4 regions of the Rossellomorea sp. NS-SX7 genome follow, and region 1 is predicted to be linked to each of the others. Evidence: riboswitches for the same ligand, from Rfam matches in the RefSeq annotation. Region 1 holds a riboswitch; each other region holds the start of a gene.

What was found. A riboswitch is a leader RNA that binds a small molecule or an ion and turns the genes downstream of it on or off. The one in region 1 is predicted to bind S-adenosylmethionine.
Region 2: it holds a riboswitch for S-adenosylmethionine, as region 1 does, so the genes downstream of both, mtnK (S-methyl-5-thioribose kinase) here and ACUXV2_RS17390 (methionine ABC transporter ATP-binding protein) in region 1, are expected to answer to the same signal.
Region 3: it holds a riboswitch for S-adenosylmethionine, as region 1 does, so the genes downstream of both, ACUXV2_RS16100 (methionine ABC transporter ATP-binding protein) here and ACUXV2_RS17390 (methionine ABC transporter ATP-binding protein) in region 1, are expected to answer to the same signal.
Region 4: it holds a riboswitch for S-adenosylmethionine, as region 1 does, so the genes downstream of both, ACUXV2_RS05925 (2,3-diketo-5-methylthiopentyl-1-phosphate enolase) here and ACUXV2_RS17390 (methionine ABC transporter ATP-binding protein) in region 1, are expected to answer to the same signal.

Annotation. Positions count from the first base shown of each region.
Region 1 covers NZ_CM128249.1:3,495,456-3,499,174, reverse strand. Annotated here, with positions in the region: gene ACUXV2_RS17405 (LacI family DNA-binding transcriptional regulator) at 138-1,157, shown strand; gene ACUXV2_RS17400 (DUF1659 domain-containing protein) at 1,526-1,744, shown strand; gene ACUXV2_RS17395 (DUF2922 domain-containing protein) at 1,783-2,001, shown strand; SAM riboswitch class I at 2,626-2,731, shown strand; gene ACUXV2_RS17390 (methionine ABC transporter ATP-binding protein) at 2,866-3,719, shown strand, end outside.
Region 2 covers NZ_CM128249.1:1,213,516-1,217,234, reverse strand. Annotated here, with positions in the region: gene ACUXV2_RS05915 (carbon-nitrogen family hydrolase) at 90-872, shown strand; SAM riboswitch class I at 965-1,116, shown strand; gene mtnK (S-methyl-5-thioribose kinase) at 1,225-2,412, shown strand; gene mtnA (S-methyl-5-thioribose-1-phosphate isomerase) at 2,423-3,475, shown strand; gene ACUXV2_RS05900 (DUF2087 domain-containing protein) at 3,519-3,719, opposite strand, start outside.
Region 3 covers NZ_CM128249.1:3,215,266-3,218,984, reverse strand. Annotated here, with positions in the region: gene gcvH (glycine cleavage system protein GcvH) at 1-151, shown strand, start outside; gene ACUXV2_RS16120 (YusG family protein) at 246-482, shown strand; gene ACUXV2_RS16115 (toprim domain-containing protein) at 721-1,083, shown strand; gene ACUXV2_RS16110 (thioredoxin family protein) at 1,086-1,406, shown strand; gene ACUXV2_RS16105 (SCP2 sterol-binding domain-containing protein) at 1,667-2,020, shown strand; SAM riboswitch class I at 2,137-2,242, shown strand; gene ACUXV2_RS16100 (methionine ABC transporter ATP-binding protein) at 2,395-3,417, shown strand; gene ACUXV2_RS16095 (methionine ABC transporter permease) at 3,414-3,719, shown strand, end outside.
Region 4 covers NZ_CM128249.1:1,217,797-1,221,515, forward strand. Annotated here, with positions in the region: gene ACUXV2_RS05920 (aminotransferase class I/II-fold pyridoxal phosphate-dependent enzyme) at 1-654, shown strand, start outside; SAM riboswitch class I at 713-818, shown strand; gene ACUXV2_RS05925 (2,3-diketo-5-methylthiopentyl-1-phosphate enolase) at 914-2,131, shown strand; gene ACUXV2_RS05930 (2-hydroxy-3-keto-5-methylthiopentenyl-1-phosphate phosphatase) at 2,124-2,786, shown strand; gene ACUXV2_RS05935 (methylthioribulose 1-phosphate dehydratase) at 2,783-3,412, shown strand; gene ACUXV2_RS05940 (1,2-dihydroxy-3-keto-5-methylthiopentene dioxygenase) at 3,427-3,719, shown strand, end outside.

The DNA.
Region 1 (3,719 bases):
TTTTAAAGTAAAGAGTGGTACAGTATTTTGATTAAATGATGAAGCAGGATAATTATAGATAAATGTCAAAAGTCAGAGAGAAGTAAGTCGAGCGGCCCGCTTCTCTCCCGGAAAAAAGCTTTAAAGGGGGAAGTGGGATGGCCACTTTAAAAGACATAGCACAAAAAGCAGGGGTCTCACTGGCGACCGTTTCAAGGGTCCTGAACTACGATGCATCGCTGTCCGTGACGGACGAAACGAAGAAAAAAATCTTCCAGATCGCCCAGGACATGAACTACAAAACCTTGAGAAACCGGAAAGATCCTCAGCAAATCAACGACCGTCTCCAGTTCGGCCTCGTCTACTGGTACTCGGATCAGCAGGAAATGGCCGATCCTTACTATATGGCCGTCCGGAACGGAGTAGAGCGGGAGTGCCAGGAAAGGAACATCGACCTGGTCAAGCTATTCAAAAACGGAAACACGATCGACCCGTCAAGGCTCACAGAACTCGACGGCATCATTGCGGTTGGGAAATACAGCCAATCCGAAATCGATGCCTTCGAAAAAGCAGCACGCCAGCTCGTGCTCGTCGATTACTCACCATCCGATGACTATGACTCCGTCGTCGTCGATTTCAGAAAGGCGATGACCGAAGTGCTCGACTATCTATTGAGCCTCGGCCACGAGCGGATCGGCTACATAGGCGGAAAGGAATACGTCCTGGAAGAAGAACCGATCCGCGACGAGCGGGAAGTCACGTTCCGTGAATACCTTTCACTAAAAGGACTCCACAACCCCGCCTTCATCTGGACAGACGGTAACTTCACATCGGAGAGCGGATACAGCCTCATGCAGGAAGCGCTGAAAAAGGATGAAGTCCCTACCGCTTTCTTCGTCGCATCAGATTCAATGGCAATCGGCGCGATCCGTGCCCTTCACGAAGAAGGCATCGCCATTCCGGAAGAAGTGTCGATCGTCGGATTCAATGATATCGCTACATCAAAGTTCCTGCAGCCTTCCCTTACCACTGTGAAGGTCTACACGGAATTCATGGGAGAATCAGCGGTCGAACTGCTGCTCGATCAGATTCAATCAAAGCGCGAATTGGCAAAGAAAGTAGTGGTACCGGTTCATTTGGTGAAGCGGGAAAGCTGCAGTGAAGCAGCGGGTAAATAAGGAAAAGCTCTTTTTGGATGATGTTGGTCCAGGGAGGGCTTTTTTTGTTTGGTTGAGAGGGGTGGGAGTGGGAGAATCGCGATTATCGATATAAGTTGAAAATCTGAGCCAGGCTCAAACCCTTTGAATTGAGCCAGGCACAAATGTTCCTGTTTTAAGCCAGGAACAATCACCGGTTATGGTGCCAGGCACAATCAACCTGATTTGTGCCAGGAACAAAAAGCCCCGATTGTGCCAGGCACAGAACACCTACATTGTGCCTGGCACCACAAAACAAGGCACCACAAAAACAACAAATCTTTTTTCATCCAAAGGTGTCCTTTTCCACCTCCAATCCCTATATAAAAGGTGAAAGGAGGTGAGGCACCATGGCAACAGCGGATTTGAAAGGAACGAAGCTGAGATTTGCATTCAACGACGGAATGGATGAGAAAGGAAACCCGAAGTATAAATACAAATCATACAGCTACATCAAAGGCTCGGCCACTCCGGATGAGATGCACAGCGCAGCTCAATCGCTCGCAGGTCTTTCGGAGAAAAACTTATTCAACGTAGAAAAGATCCAAAACTTCGATATCAACGCGTAATGAACATTGAATCTCAGTAGAAAGGAGGGAATGATACTATGGCAAAGGTACTTGAACTTCAATTCAAAACGGACACCGGGAAGTCAGCGAAAATCAGCGTCAACGATCCAATCGACCCGATCGATACCATCCAGGTGAAAGCAGCAATGGACAACCTGATCGCAACCGGCGTATTCGGAAGCACTGGCGGAGCACTTGTAAGCGTCGAAGGAGCCCGTGTGGTTGAACGTAATGTGACGGATTATGAAGTTTTATAATAAATGAAACAAGCCCATCTCGAAATCTAAATCGAGGTGGGTTTTTTAAATTTAATTAAACGTTTGTTTAAACCTTAAAAAGCATACAGTAATAAGGTTTTGAAGTGTTAATCAAACGTTTGTTTAAAAAAAGAGGGATGCCTCAAAAGGGAGTTGAGGGAGAATCAATATTTCAGGTTTTGAAAACGGTAATAATAAATTTCCGCTTGCTCTAGCGTTGATTGGAGTGCAAGACGAAGACTCCTGCGGGAGAAGTGACTAATGTGAGACTTGTCCAGCTCCTGCGGCTAGCCCCTCGAGGTCATAAGCTAAATGGTCCAAGAAGGCAAAAGGCGCCTTCCCGGCCCATTCATCTTATGCTTGTCGGGGCTGAGCGAGCCGCCTCCGCTCTTCTAGCCCGCAGGAGCGCAGCGACGAGGAGGCTCACGGGTCACCCGCGGAAAGCGAAGTCTTGCGCGGAAATCAACAGCGGTGTTCAAAAGAGTAAACTACAAAAAAATTTTCCCCGTCCCTTAAACAAAGATAACGCTTACATATAAAATCCGTTCAAATCCCTCATTGACTTTCCAAAACAAACCATATAATATCTCCTATAAGATAAAAAATCCGAAAATTAAATACATTCAATTATCAAGAGCGACCGAGGGATCAGGCCCTATGACGTCCGGCAACCTCCTATATGGAACGGTGCTAATTCCTGCAGAATGAATTTCATTCTGAAAGATAAGTCGATGATAGATGGGCGATGCTTCTTTCAGTTAATGGAAAGGAGCATTTTTTATTTGGTTAAAACTTGCTTGAACCTTAATTGATGCACGGTAAAAAAAAGCCGGCTGCCATTTACAAAGTAAAGGGGTGTTGAAGATGATCCAAATTAATAATCTTGTGAAAGAGTACAAAACAAAAAAGCAAACGGTGCTGGGGGTGGATAACGTCTCTGTCAGCATTGAAAAAGGAGAGATTTTCGGCATCGTCGGATACAGCGGGGCAGGGAAAAGTTCACTTATCCGCTGTCTGAATCTGTTGGAAAAGCCGACGTCAGGGGAGATCATCATCGACGGTCAGGACTTGACGAAGCTGTCTTCTAGAGAGCTGCGCCTCGCACGTCAGAAGATCAGCATGATTTTTCAACACTTCCACCTCATCAAAGCGAAAACCGTTTATGAGAATCTTGCCTTTGCCTTAAAAGCAGCCAAAGTCCCAAAAGCAGATATCGAGCCGAGGGTGTCGGAACTATTGGAGATGGTCGGGTTGAGTGACAAATCCGATGCTTATCCCGCACAGCTGAGCGGGGGACAGAAGCAGCGCGTCGGCATCGCAAGGGCACTGGCCAACAATCCATCCGTCCTGCTGTGTGATGAAGCCACTTCGGCACTGGATCCCAGCACGACGAAGTCCATCTTAAAACTGTTAAAAGACATCAACAAACAGCTTGGACTGACCATCGTCCTTATCACGCACGAAATGGAAGTCGTAAAGGAAATCTGCGACAGGATGGCCGTTATGCAAGACGGAAGAATCGTGGAAGAAGGAGCGGTGTACGACCTTTTCTCAAATCCGAAGCAGCCGCTCACGAAGCAGTTCATCGAGAACATCCTGCAGTTTGAATTGCCGCCGCACTTACTGAAGAGCAGAAAGGGCAAGCTCATCAAAATCCAGTTTAAAGGATCGATTGCAGAGGAGAGCGTCGTGTCCGAGGTGTTCCAGAAGTACAAGGT
Region 2 (3,719 bases), 2.0 Mb from region 1:
TTTACTTTCAAATTCTAGTCACAAATGATATAACGTAAAGTAAAGATTGTAAAGTATATTTTTCATAGACTTATAAATGAGGTGTTAATTTGATAACGAATATCGGGCTCGCACAAATGGATATAACATTTGGCAATCCTTCTGAAAATAAGAAACGGGTTCAGCAATGGGTAAAGAAAGCGATGGAAGCAGGCTGTGATACCGTCGTATTTCCTGAATTGTGGACGACAGGTTATGATTTAACGAGAATCGGGGAAATCGCCGATGAAGAAGCACAAGATATTTCTGACTTTCTTTCAGAACTGGCCGCGCGCCACTCCATACATATTGTCGGCGGATCAATTGCAAAGAAAACAAAAGAAGGGATTTCCAATACTCTTCTCGTTTTTGATAACAAAGGGAATATGATAAAACAGTATGATAAACTCCATTTATTCAAACTGATGGATGAACATCATTACCTGCTTCCCGGTAAAGAAGATGGCTCATTCACACTGATGGACACTGAGATGGCCGGTATGATCTGCTATGATATCCGCTTCCCGGAATGGTTTAGAAAACATGCCATCGGAGGGGCTAAAGTTGTGTTCGTGGTTGCACAATGGCCAGCAGAAAGGATTACTCATTGGAAGACCCTTTTATTGGCAAGAGCCATTGAAAATCAATGTTTCGTCATTGCTTGTAATCGTGCAGGCAGTGATCCAAATAATGAATTTGGCGGAAATTCATTGATTATCAGTCCCTGGGGGGAAATCATTGCGGAAGGAACCCGCGAAGAAGAGTTAATCGTCTCTGATATCGATTTGAATGAAGTGGAAGAAGTAAGAAAGAAGATACCGATTTTTCAAGACCGGCGTCCTGAATTCTATTAATTTTAAATTTTCCCAAAAATCCATTGACTCTATGTTTCAAAAAATGGTACTATTCAAATCAAACAGCGTGAAGCCATTTAAACTAAATATCACTCTTATCAAGAGCTGGCTGAGGGATTTGGCCCTGTGAAGCCCAGCAACCGACCGTAATACCGTTGTGAAACGGGGCGCAATATGCGCCGGATTATTCCATAAGGCACGGTGCTAATTCCAACAGAAAGAACACCTTTCTGAGAGATAAGAGGCGAATAAGATCCGATCTTTAAGCCTCTTTCCATCAATGAAAGAGGCTTTTCTTATTACCCATATGAAAAGCCTCCAAAATCAATTTATCGATTTAGGGGGAACCATTATGTCAATCAGTCCTGTCACAGGTTATCAATCGTTAAATGAACAAACCGCACTGGATTTAGCAATCAGTCTGAACTTCTTTGAAAAAGGAGCGGAATTGACCTGCCGTGAAATCGGGGATGGAAACTTAAACCTGGTGTTTCAAATAAGTGAAAAAGGCAGAAAAGGAATCATCATGAAGCAGGCTTTGCCTTATGCAAAAGTGGTTGGCGAAAGCTGGCCATTGACGGTGGACCGCGCCAGAATTGAAGCAAATGCGTTGAAACTGCAGCAAACACATGCCCAAGATCATGTCCCCCAGGTATACTACAGTGATGACAAACTTGCTGTCACTGTTATGGAAGATCTAAGTTCCCTGACGATTGTACGTTCAGGACTGATGAGTGGAGTCACCTACCCACTTTTGTCTGAGCATATCGGGACCTTTCTGGCAAACACCCTTTATCATACATCTGACTATGCCCTGCATCCTTTTAAGAAAAAAGAATATGTCAAAACCTTTTCCAACCCTGAACTATGTAAGATTACAGAGGATCTTGTTTTGACCGATCCCTTCTTCAATAGTGAAACGAATGATTATGAGGAAGAACTGCTCCCTCTTCTCAAGGAACTGTGGAATGATTTCAGTCTGAAACTTGAAGTGGCGAAATTGAAGAAAAGTTTTATTACAGAGAGTGAGGCCCTGTTGCATGGTGATCTTCACACTGGAAGTATTTTTGCAGATGAAAATCATACGAAGGTGATTGATCCTGAATTTGCTTTTTATGGACCGATCGGCTTCGATGTCGGTCAATTCATTGCAAACCTGATCTTCCAGGTAATTGCGAGGGAGGACAGTAAAGGAAAAGATGAAATCCTCCAGCACATCACCATTACATGGAACGTTTTCTCAGAAACTTTTTCGAGACATTGGCAGGAAAGCGGAGATGCATACACCAAGGTGAATGGATACTTGGATTATGTATTGAATAAAGCCTTTCAAGACAGTGCAGGATTCAGCGGGTGTGAACTCATCAGGAGAACCGTGGGCCTTGCACATGTTGCAGATCTTGATTCCATTCCAGATAAAGATAAGAGATTACTGGCTAAAAGTACCTGTCTTTCTTTAGGAAGAGAATTGATTCTGAAAAGGCATACGTTCTCAACAATTGAAGAACTTACAGAATTCATACGAAATCATACAACATAAGGAGCCAATCATGACGCACACAACCACCATTCCGACATCATTCATTTTTCGAGATGATCATTTAGAACTATTAAACCAGCAAAAGCTGCCTCATAGAGTTGAATATCTTCAACTCTATTCGCTAAAGGAATTCTATGACGCAATCGTCACATTGAAGGTAAGAGGAGCGCCCGCGATCGGTATTACTGCCGCCTATGGGCTTGCTTTATCCATGAATCGATATGATACAGGATGCCTGGCTGAATTCATGGGAAAATTCAAAGAGGATAAAGATTATTTATTTTCCTCCCGGCCCACTGCAGTAAATTTGGGATGGGCACTGGATTCGTTACAGAATGCAATTGAACGGGCACAGTCTGTCAATGAAGCAAAAACAATCCTTCTGCACTCAGCCATTCACCTTCATGCCGAAGATGAAGTCACATGCAGGAAAATCGGAGAGTATGGCCTACAATTACTAAATGATAAAAGCACCATCATGACCATCTGCAATGCAGGATCAATCGCAACCAGCAAATACGGGACAGCATTGGCACCATTTCATTTAGGGTCTGAACAAGGTAAAACGTTCCATGTATATGCCTGTGAAACACGACCAGTTTTTCAAGGTTCACGTTTAACAACCTGGGAATTGCAGCAGTCAGGTGTAAACGTAACACTAATAGCAGACAGTATGGCCGCACATACGATAAAGGAGAAAAATGTAGAAGCTGTGATTGTAGGGGCAGACAGGATAGCTGCAAATGGAGATACAGCAAACAAGATCGGGACATCAATGCTCGCCATTTTGTGTAACCATTACGATATCCCATTTTACGTGGCAGCTCCTTCTTCTACATTTGATATTACCCTTCCTTCAGGCAGCAGCATCCCGATTGAAGAGCGTGCCCCGGAAGAGCTGACTGAAATAAATGGTCATAGGATTCCCCCTCGGGATACACTTGTATATAACCCTGCGTTTGATGTAACCCCGCATGAATTAATTACAGGAATCATCACCGAAAAAGGCATCCTTACCCCTTCCTATGATGAAAGCATCAGAAAAGTGATCTCTCAATCCTAACAAAAAAACCTTCCTTCACCGGAAGGTTTTTCACATCCAAACATCACTTATATAAGGGAGTGGATCCCCACATTTCCTTTGGATTCAGTTCATAAATACCATTTTCCCTGAACATGAACTGGTGGATGATGAACTCCCTCCTTAAGGTTGCAAAATCGTCATGAAATTGCTTGATGTACTCATTGATTTCTTTTTCACTGTATTTTGTCCCAACCTTCAATCCTTCTACCATGTGTTCAAGCAG
Region 3 (3,719 bases), 280 kb from region 1:
AGTAAATGATGAACTTGCTGACAGCCCTGAGTTTGTAAACGAGTCTCCTTATGAAAAAGCTTGGATGATCGTAGTTGAACCAACTGATGCTGGAGAAGTGGACAAGCTTATGACAGCAGAACAATATGAAGAAATGATTAACGAAGGTTAATAACATGAAGACACCTTGAGTATATTCTCGAGGTGTTTTGTTTTTCATTTGGGGCATTCTAATGGTAGATGCCATTAAAGAAAGGATGACCCCTATGACGCTTGAACCAAAGAAACTCGATGTCACAGACCGTGTGACCGGAAAACTTAAAAATGGAGAACTGGAGTTGTATCTCGATAATCAGCCGATCGGCAGGATGGCTGTGCCTTTAGAAGGGATATCTATGGAGCCTAATTACGAAGCGAGAGAAAATAAGATCTTTCAGAACTACACCGCCACAGAAGGAAATGAAGCACGTTATACTGACTGCGATGAAGGCGGATGGTGTTAATTTCCGATAAAGGGTGCCAGACTTCTCCTGACAGAACTGGCACCCTTTTGTTTATTTTCACTAAACTCGAGTAAGCAATAGGCAACTTTGGACCTCAATGACTCTTCATATAGGTTTCAGTCTTTTTTCTTTCTATTTCCAAAAAAAAATGAGAAGATATAAGTAAGTAGTGGACATCATCTCTAATTAATTGAATATACTATCCTAATCTTATTTTCTGAAAGATAAGGTGATGACAATGTTTGAAATTGGTGATGAAAAAGTAATCATCGTAGAAGGTACAACGGATAAACGAAAAGTTGAAGGCATCATTAAAGAACCGATCGAGATTATCTGTACAAATGGAACCATCAGCATTACAAAAATGGACGAACTGATTGATTCGCTGGAACAAAGAGATGTTTATATACTGGTTGATGCCGATCATGCAGGAGAGAAGCTGCGGAAACAATTCAAGCGTGAATTTCCGGAGGCAGAGCACCTATATATCGACCGGATGTATAAAGAAGTGGCCTCTGCGCCTGAATATCACTTGGCCTCTGTACTGATTGGTGCCAATATTGATGTACACACGGAATATCTGGAAAAAAGGATGAGTTGACGTTGAATGAGGTAAGTAGTACAAGCGCGCTATATGATTCCATAAACACACATGAGCTTACGGCCGTGTATCTCTACACCCCGATGTGTGGGACATGCCAGGTAGCAGGCAAAATGATGGAAGTCGTGAAAAAGCTTCCGCAATCCTTTCATTTTGATAAAGTCAATTTGAATTACTTACCACAGTTTGCAGAAGAACAGTCGATTGAAAGTGTGCCTTGTTTGATTCTATATAAAAATTCTGAGGAGAGGGAAAGGATCTATGCCTTTCAATCTGTTCCCTATCTATATGAAATGTTTAAAAAAACGGAGACCTTTGGATAAAGGTCTTTTTATTTTGTGTTTTTCGTGCGAGGCACCACACGCGCTGCAATAGCTGGAATAGGGAAAAGCTTTCTACAAACTAGGACATATTTCTTGGGAAATAAATAGAAATTGCTCGGAATTTATATTCTGAATATTCAAAACTGTCTATTTCGACAGTAATTCAAGATCTGTTCAAAATCATGTCGAGCGACTAAAAAAGGATAAAATACCCATAAGTAGAATTAAGTAGTAGTAAGAAGATTCGCGGGAGGGTATTTATGAAAAATTATTTAGAGACGTTAATTGAACGATGTCATTCGAAGTACCATCTGCAGCTGTTATTTCCTTCAGAACCATTCATTCTTGAATTTAAATGTAAAGATCAGCGCTACACCATATCCCTGTCAAATACAAGATGCTCTATTATGGAAGACGAAACTGAAAGCGAGCCTCAATTTGTCATTGATGGAAATGAAGAAATGATCATAAGTGTGTTGAAAGGGCAAGAACTTTTGTCTCGAATGGTTGAGAATGATCAACTGTCTGTCAAGGGAGGTTACCGGCCTCTGCTGTTCGTCGAGTCTGTTTTGTGGCTGACAAGATCCACGAAAAAAGAAACTGTTGAAATATAGCGATTACTCCAATCTTCTGAAAAAAAGAATTGACACCCCATTTACGTGGTGATAGAATCACTTTTGTAGCAAATTTTCTGAGACTTTACACTCATTAACTTAATATATAAGACTTACTCTTATTAAGAGTGGTGGAGGGACGTGCCCTATGAAGCCCGGCAACCGTCAATTTTATTGAAATGGTGCCAATTCACTCAAAGCTCATGCTTTGAAAGATAAGAGGAAGGATAGTCATATGATTATGCCTTTCTGCTTATCTGCGGAAAGGTTTTTTTTGTTTCCTAATGTGCCTGGCGCCTGCATTGTCGATGAGAGAAGTTTTAATTCTTATTATAACGGTCGTTTTACTAAAGAAAAGAAAGGAGATTGGCAGCATGATTACGATCTCAGACGTGAAGAAAATTTATCAATCTAAAGCAGGGCCCATTTCAGCAGTGGATGGAGTAAATCTCTCCATTCAGGAAGGTGAAATTTTTGGGGTGATCGGCTACAGTGGTGCAGGGAAAAGTACGCTGATCAGGATGTTGAACGGACTCGAGGTTCCGACTGAAGGAGCAATCGATGTAAACGGGCAGACTGTGTCAAAAATAAAAGGCAGGAAGCTACGTGAAGTAAGGCAGTCCATAGGGATGATCTTTCAGCACTTCAATTTATTATGGTCAAGAACAGTCCTGGAAAATATTCAGTTTCCTTTGGAAATAGCAGGTGTTTCCAAAAAAGAACGAAGCCGAAGAGCCAATGAGCTGCTGACATTGGTAGGACTGGAAGGAAGAGGGGATGCGTACCCTTCACAGCTGAGTGGAGGCCAGAAGCAGCGTGTCGGGATTGCAAGGGCACTGGCGAACAACCCAAGCGTGCTTCTCTGTGACGAGGCAACTTCTGCACTGGATCCGCAGACGACTGATTCCATCCTCGACTTATTGGTCGATATCAATAAACGCCTTGGGCTGACGATCGTTCTGATCACTCACGAGATGCATGTCATTCAAAAAATCTGCCATCGTGTGGCAGTCATGGAGAATGGAAAAGTTGCAGAGCTGGGGGATGTACTTGAAGTATTCCGTAATCCTCAGCAGCAAGTAACGAAGCGTTTTGTAAAAGAAGTATCACAGGATCAGGACTCAGAAGAAGTGGTTGAACAGTTGAGCAACCGTTATCCAACAGGGAAAGTACTAAAGTTCACTTTTGTGGGAGAATCGACCGGTCAGCCGTTGATCACATCGCTGATCAGGAGGTTTGACCTTGAAGTGAATATCCTTCAAGGGCAGATTTCTCAAACACAAAAAGGAGCATATGGCACACTGTTTGTTCATTTGGACGGAGCAGAGCAAGAGCTCAGGGCAGCGCTCCAGTTTGCTGAAAGCCAGCTGGTGAAAGTGGAGGTGATGGCAGGATGATGGAAACTCTATTTCCAAATGTCGATTGGGAAAAACTTTGGGAAGCAACGGCAGAAACCCTCTATATGACCGGGATGTCTGTTCTTATCACATTTGTATTAGGTATCATTCTCGGGATCCTATTATTTTTGACTTCCAAAGAAAATCTGTGGGAAAACAAGCTTACTTACACAGTAACAAGCTCTGTGGTGAATGTATTTAGATCTATTCCCTTCATCATTTTGATTGTACTGTTGATTCCGTTTACTAAATTCTTATTGGATACGATCCGCGGAGCAAATGCTGCTCTGCCGGCATTGATC
Region 4 (3,719 bases), 2.0 Mb from region 1:
AATAATCCTACAGGAGCGGTTGCTTCCCGTTCATTTTTCGATGAAACAGTATCATTTGCAAAACAACATGACATTTGCGTCGTGCATGACTTTGCATATGGTGCAATCGGCTTCGAAGGGAAAAAGCCCGTCAGCTTTTTAGAAGCAGAAGGTGCAAAGGATACAGGGATTGAAATTTATACGCTTTCAAAAACCTATAATATGGCAGGTTGGAGAGTGGGCTTCGCAGTCGGGAACAAAAGTGTGATCGACGCCCTCAACATTCTTCAGGATCATCTGTATGTCAGCCTTTTCGGGGCTGTCCAGGAAGCCGCAGAGGCTGCTTTGCTCGGGCCTCAGAAATGCGTTGAAGAATTGGTTGATACCTATGAATCAAGAAGAAAAACATTGATAGACGGTTTACAGAAAATCGGATGGGACGTAAAAGCGCCTGCTGGCTCCTTTTTTGCTTGGCTTAAGGTTCCTGAAGGATTTTCTTCTGTGGAGTTTTCTGATTATCTCCTCGAAGAGGCTAAAGTGGCTGTAGCGCCAGGTGTAGGGTTTGGGGAGCATGGTGAAGGATATGTCCGAGTAGGATTATTGACCAGTGTAGAACGCCTTGAAGAAGCTGTGGGAAGGATTGAAAATTTGAAATTGTTTGATAAAAAAGATTGACAGAAATGAAAAATGATGCCATAATCCAACTGAAATAAAATACAATAGCATATGATTTTTCTTATCAAGAGCAGGCGGAGGGACCAGCCCTATGAAGCCCGGCAACCGACTTATCCAAGCACGGTGCTAATTCTTGCAGCAGTTTATTTGCTGAGAGATAAGACAGAGTAATAGACAAACCTCTTCTTATCGAAGGGGTTTTTTTATTTTACGCCAATCAGTGATTTCGAAAAAACAATGAAGATGGGAGGCAACTGGAGTGGGAGAAGTAATTGCTACATATGTCTTATCAGGAAAAAACGGATCCTTTGAAAAAAAAGCGGAAGGAATCGCTCTTGGACTCACTGTCGGTTCATGGACCGATCTTCCATTGCTGGAGAAAGAACAATTAAGAAAGTACAAAGGCCGGGTAGTCGAGGTGAAAGAAAAAGAAGGAAGAGAGGGAGGTACGGCGGAAATTCAAATCGCCTATCCTTCAGGGAACTATTCCAATGATATACCGGCGATCCTTACAACCGTCTTTGGCAAACTATCACTTGATGGTCAGGTTAAACTCAAGGATATTCAATTTTCAAGGGATTTAAAGAAAGGGTATCCGGGTCCCAGATTTGGGATTGAAGGAATCAGGGGAAAAGTGAATGTTTTAGATAGGCCTCTTGTCATGAGCATTTTCAAAGGGGTGATCGGCAGGGACATACATTACTTACAGTCCCAGCTTAGAGCTCAGGCACTGGGCGGAGTGGATTTGGTCAAGGACGATGAAATTCTTTTTGATAACGAACTGACACCATTTGTCGACAGAATCAAATTGGGTGAAAAAGTACTTCGTGAGGTTCATGAAGAAACAGGAAAACGAACTCTGTATGCAGTCAACTTGTCTGGAAGGACCACTGACTTAAAAGAAAAAGCGAGAAGGGCAAGAGAGCTCGGGGCGGATGCTCTATTATTCAATGTATTTACTTATGGACTCGATGTATTGCAAGAGTTAAGGGAAGATCATGAAATCGGACTCCCAATAATGGCTCATCCTTCTTTCTCGGGGGCTGCAGCTGCTTCTCCACAATATGGAGTAAGTTATTCGTTGTGGCTTGGTAAGTTTTTAAGAATGACAGGAGCGGATTTCTCTTTATTCCCATCTCCATATGGGAGTGTGGCATTAGAAAAAGAACAAGTGTTGGCCATCAGGGATGAATTGATAAAATCAGATCAATTTAAGGAAACATTTCCTGTTCCTTCAGCAGGTATCCATCCCGGGTTGGTTCCCCAGTTGATGACCGACTTTGGGCATAATTGCGTCATCAATGCTGGTGGGGGAGTGCATGGACATCCCGGCGGTGCGGTTGGAGGCGGGAAAGCCTTCCTGCAAGCAATCGATGCTGTCTTGAAAGGCACTTCCCTGGCAGATGCAGCTATTAATCATGCTGAACTTGATCAAGCTCTGCAGTTATGGGGACAGGAGGTTAAAGTGAGTGGGTAAGCCCATTATTTTTTGTGACTTTGACGGGACAATCACTGAAACTGACAATATTATTTCCTTGATGAAGCAGTTCGCTCCTCCGGAATGGGAAAGTATTAAAAATCAAATACTTTCACGTGAACTGTCAATCAGGGAGGGAGTCACAAAATTGTTTGATCTGATTCCTTCTTCAAAAAAGGAGGAACTTCTTAGTTATTTACAAGAGACATCTGTTATCAGAAAAGGATTTAAAGAATTTGTTTCATATACAAAAGAGAATGACATTCCATTGTATATCATAAGCGGAGGAATGGACTTTTTCGTCTATCCACTTTTAAAGCAGTATGGTCCTTTTGACGGCATATTTTGTAACCAAACAACGTTTGAAGATCAGACAATCAAAGTACACTGGCCGTTCCCTTGCGATGCTGAATGTGACAACGGGGAATGCGGGTGTTGTAAACCGTCCATCATTCGAAGCATCGAGATCACTGAAAAACATGACATTATTGTGATTGGCGATTCAGTTACAGATATTGAAATGTCCAAATATGCCCATACTGTTTTTGCAAGAGATTATCTTGCCGAGAAATGTGAGGAATATTCCATTCCGTATGAGAAATTTGAAACGTTCCATGATTGTATAGCTTTTCTGAAAAAGGAGGTTCCGGCGTGAAGGACTATAGTGCTGAATGGGAAGAACTTGCAGAAGTTAAGAAAGAGCTTGCAGACCGGGACTGGTTCATGGGGACAAGTGGAAATCTCGCCATCAGGGTCAGCTCTTCCCCAACCAGTTTTCTCGTTACAGCAAGCGGAAAGGATAAGAGGAGGCAAACGGATGAAGATTTTCTGATTGTGGATCAGTATGGAGAGGCGCTTGAAGAAACCACATTACGACCTTCAGCTGAAACGCTCCTGCATAGCAGTATATTTCGAAAAAGCCAGGCAGGATGCAGTCTTCATGTCCATACGGTCCCGAATAATGTTGTGAGTGAGCTTTATGGGGACAGAGGTGAAGTTACGTTCAAGAATCAGGAATTGATTAAGGCTTTTGATAAGTGGGAACAAGATGATACGCTGACCATCCCCATCATTCCTAATTATGCCCATATTCCTTCTTTATCCGAAGAATTTTCCCGCCATGTCCTTGATGATAAAGGAGCTGTTTTGATCCGCAATCATGGCATCACGGTATGGGGGAGAAACGCTTTTGAGGCTAAAAAGCTTCTGGAAGCTTGCGAGTTTCTATTTCAATATCAATTGTCACTACTATCATTAAAGAAGACCACTCAACAACTATAGGAGGAAGATAAACAATGGCGACGATTAAAGTTCAAGGATCAAGTGAAATAGTGGACAATCAAGAAGAGGTTAGTACTTTTCTAGGTGAACAAGGGGTTATATATGAGAATTGGAATCTATCAAAATTAGATGCAGAATTACAGGGGAAGTATGTATTATCAGATCAAGATAAGGAAAGCATCATAGAAGCTTTCAGAGAAGAAATAGAAGACATTTCTGAGAGAAGGGGTTACCAAGCCTGGGATGTCATTTCTCTATCATCTAACACACCTAATTTGGAAGAACTGCTGAAGAATTTTCAACAGGA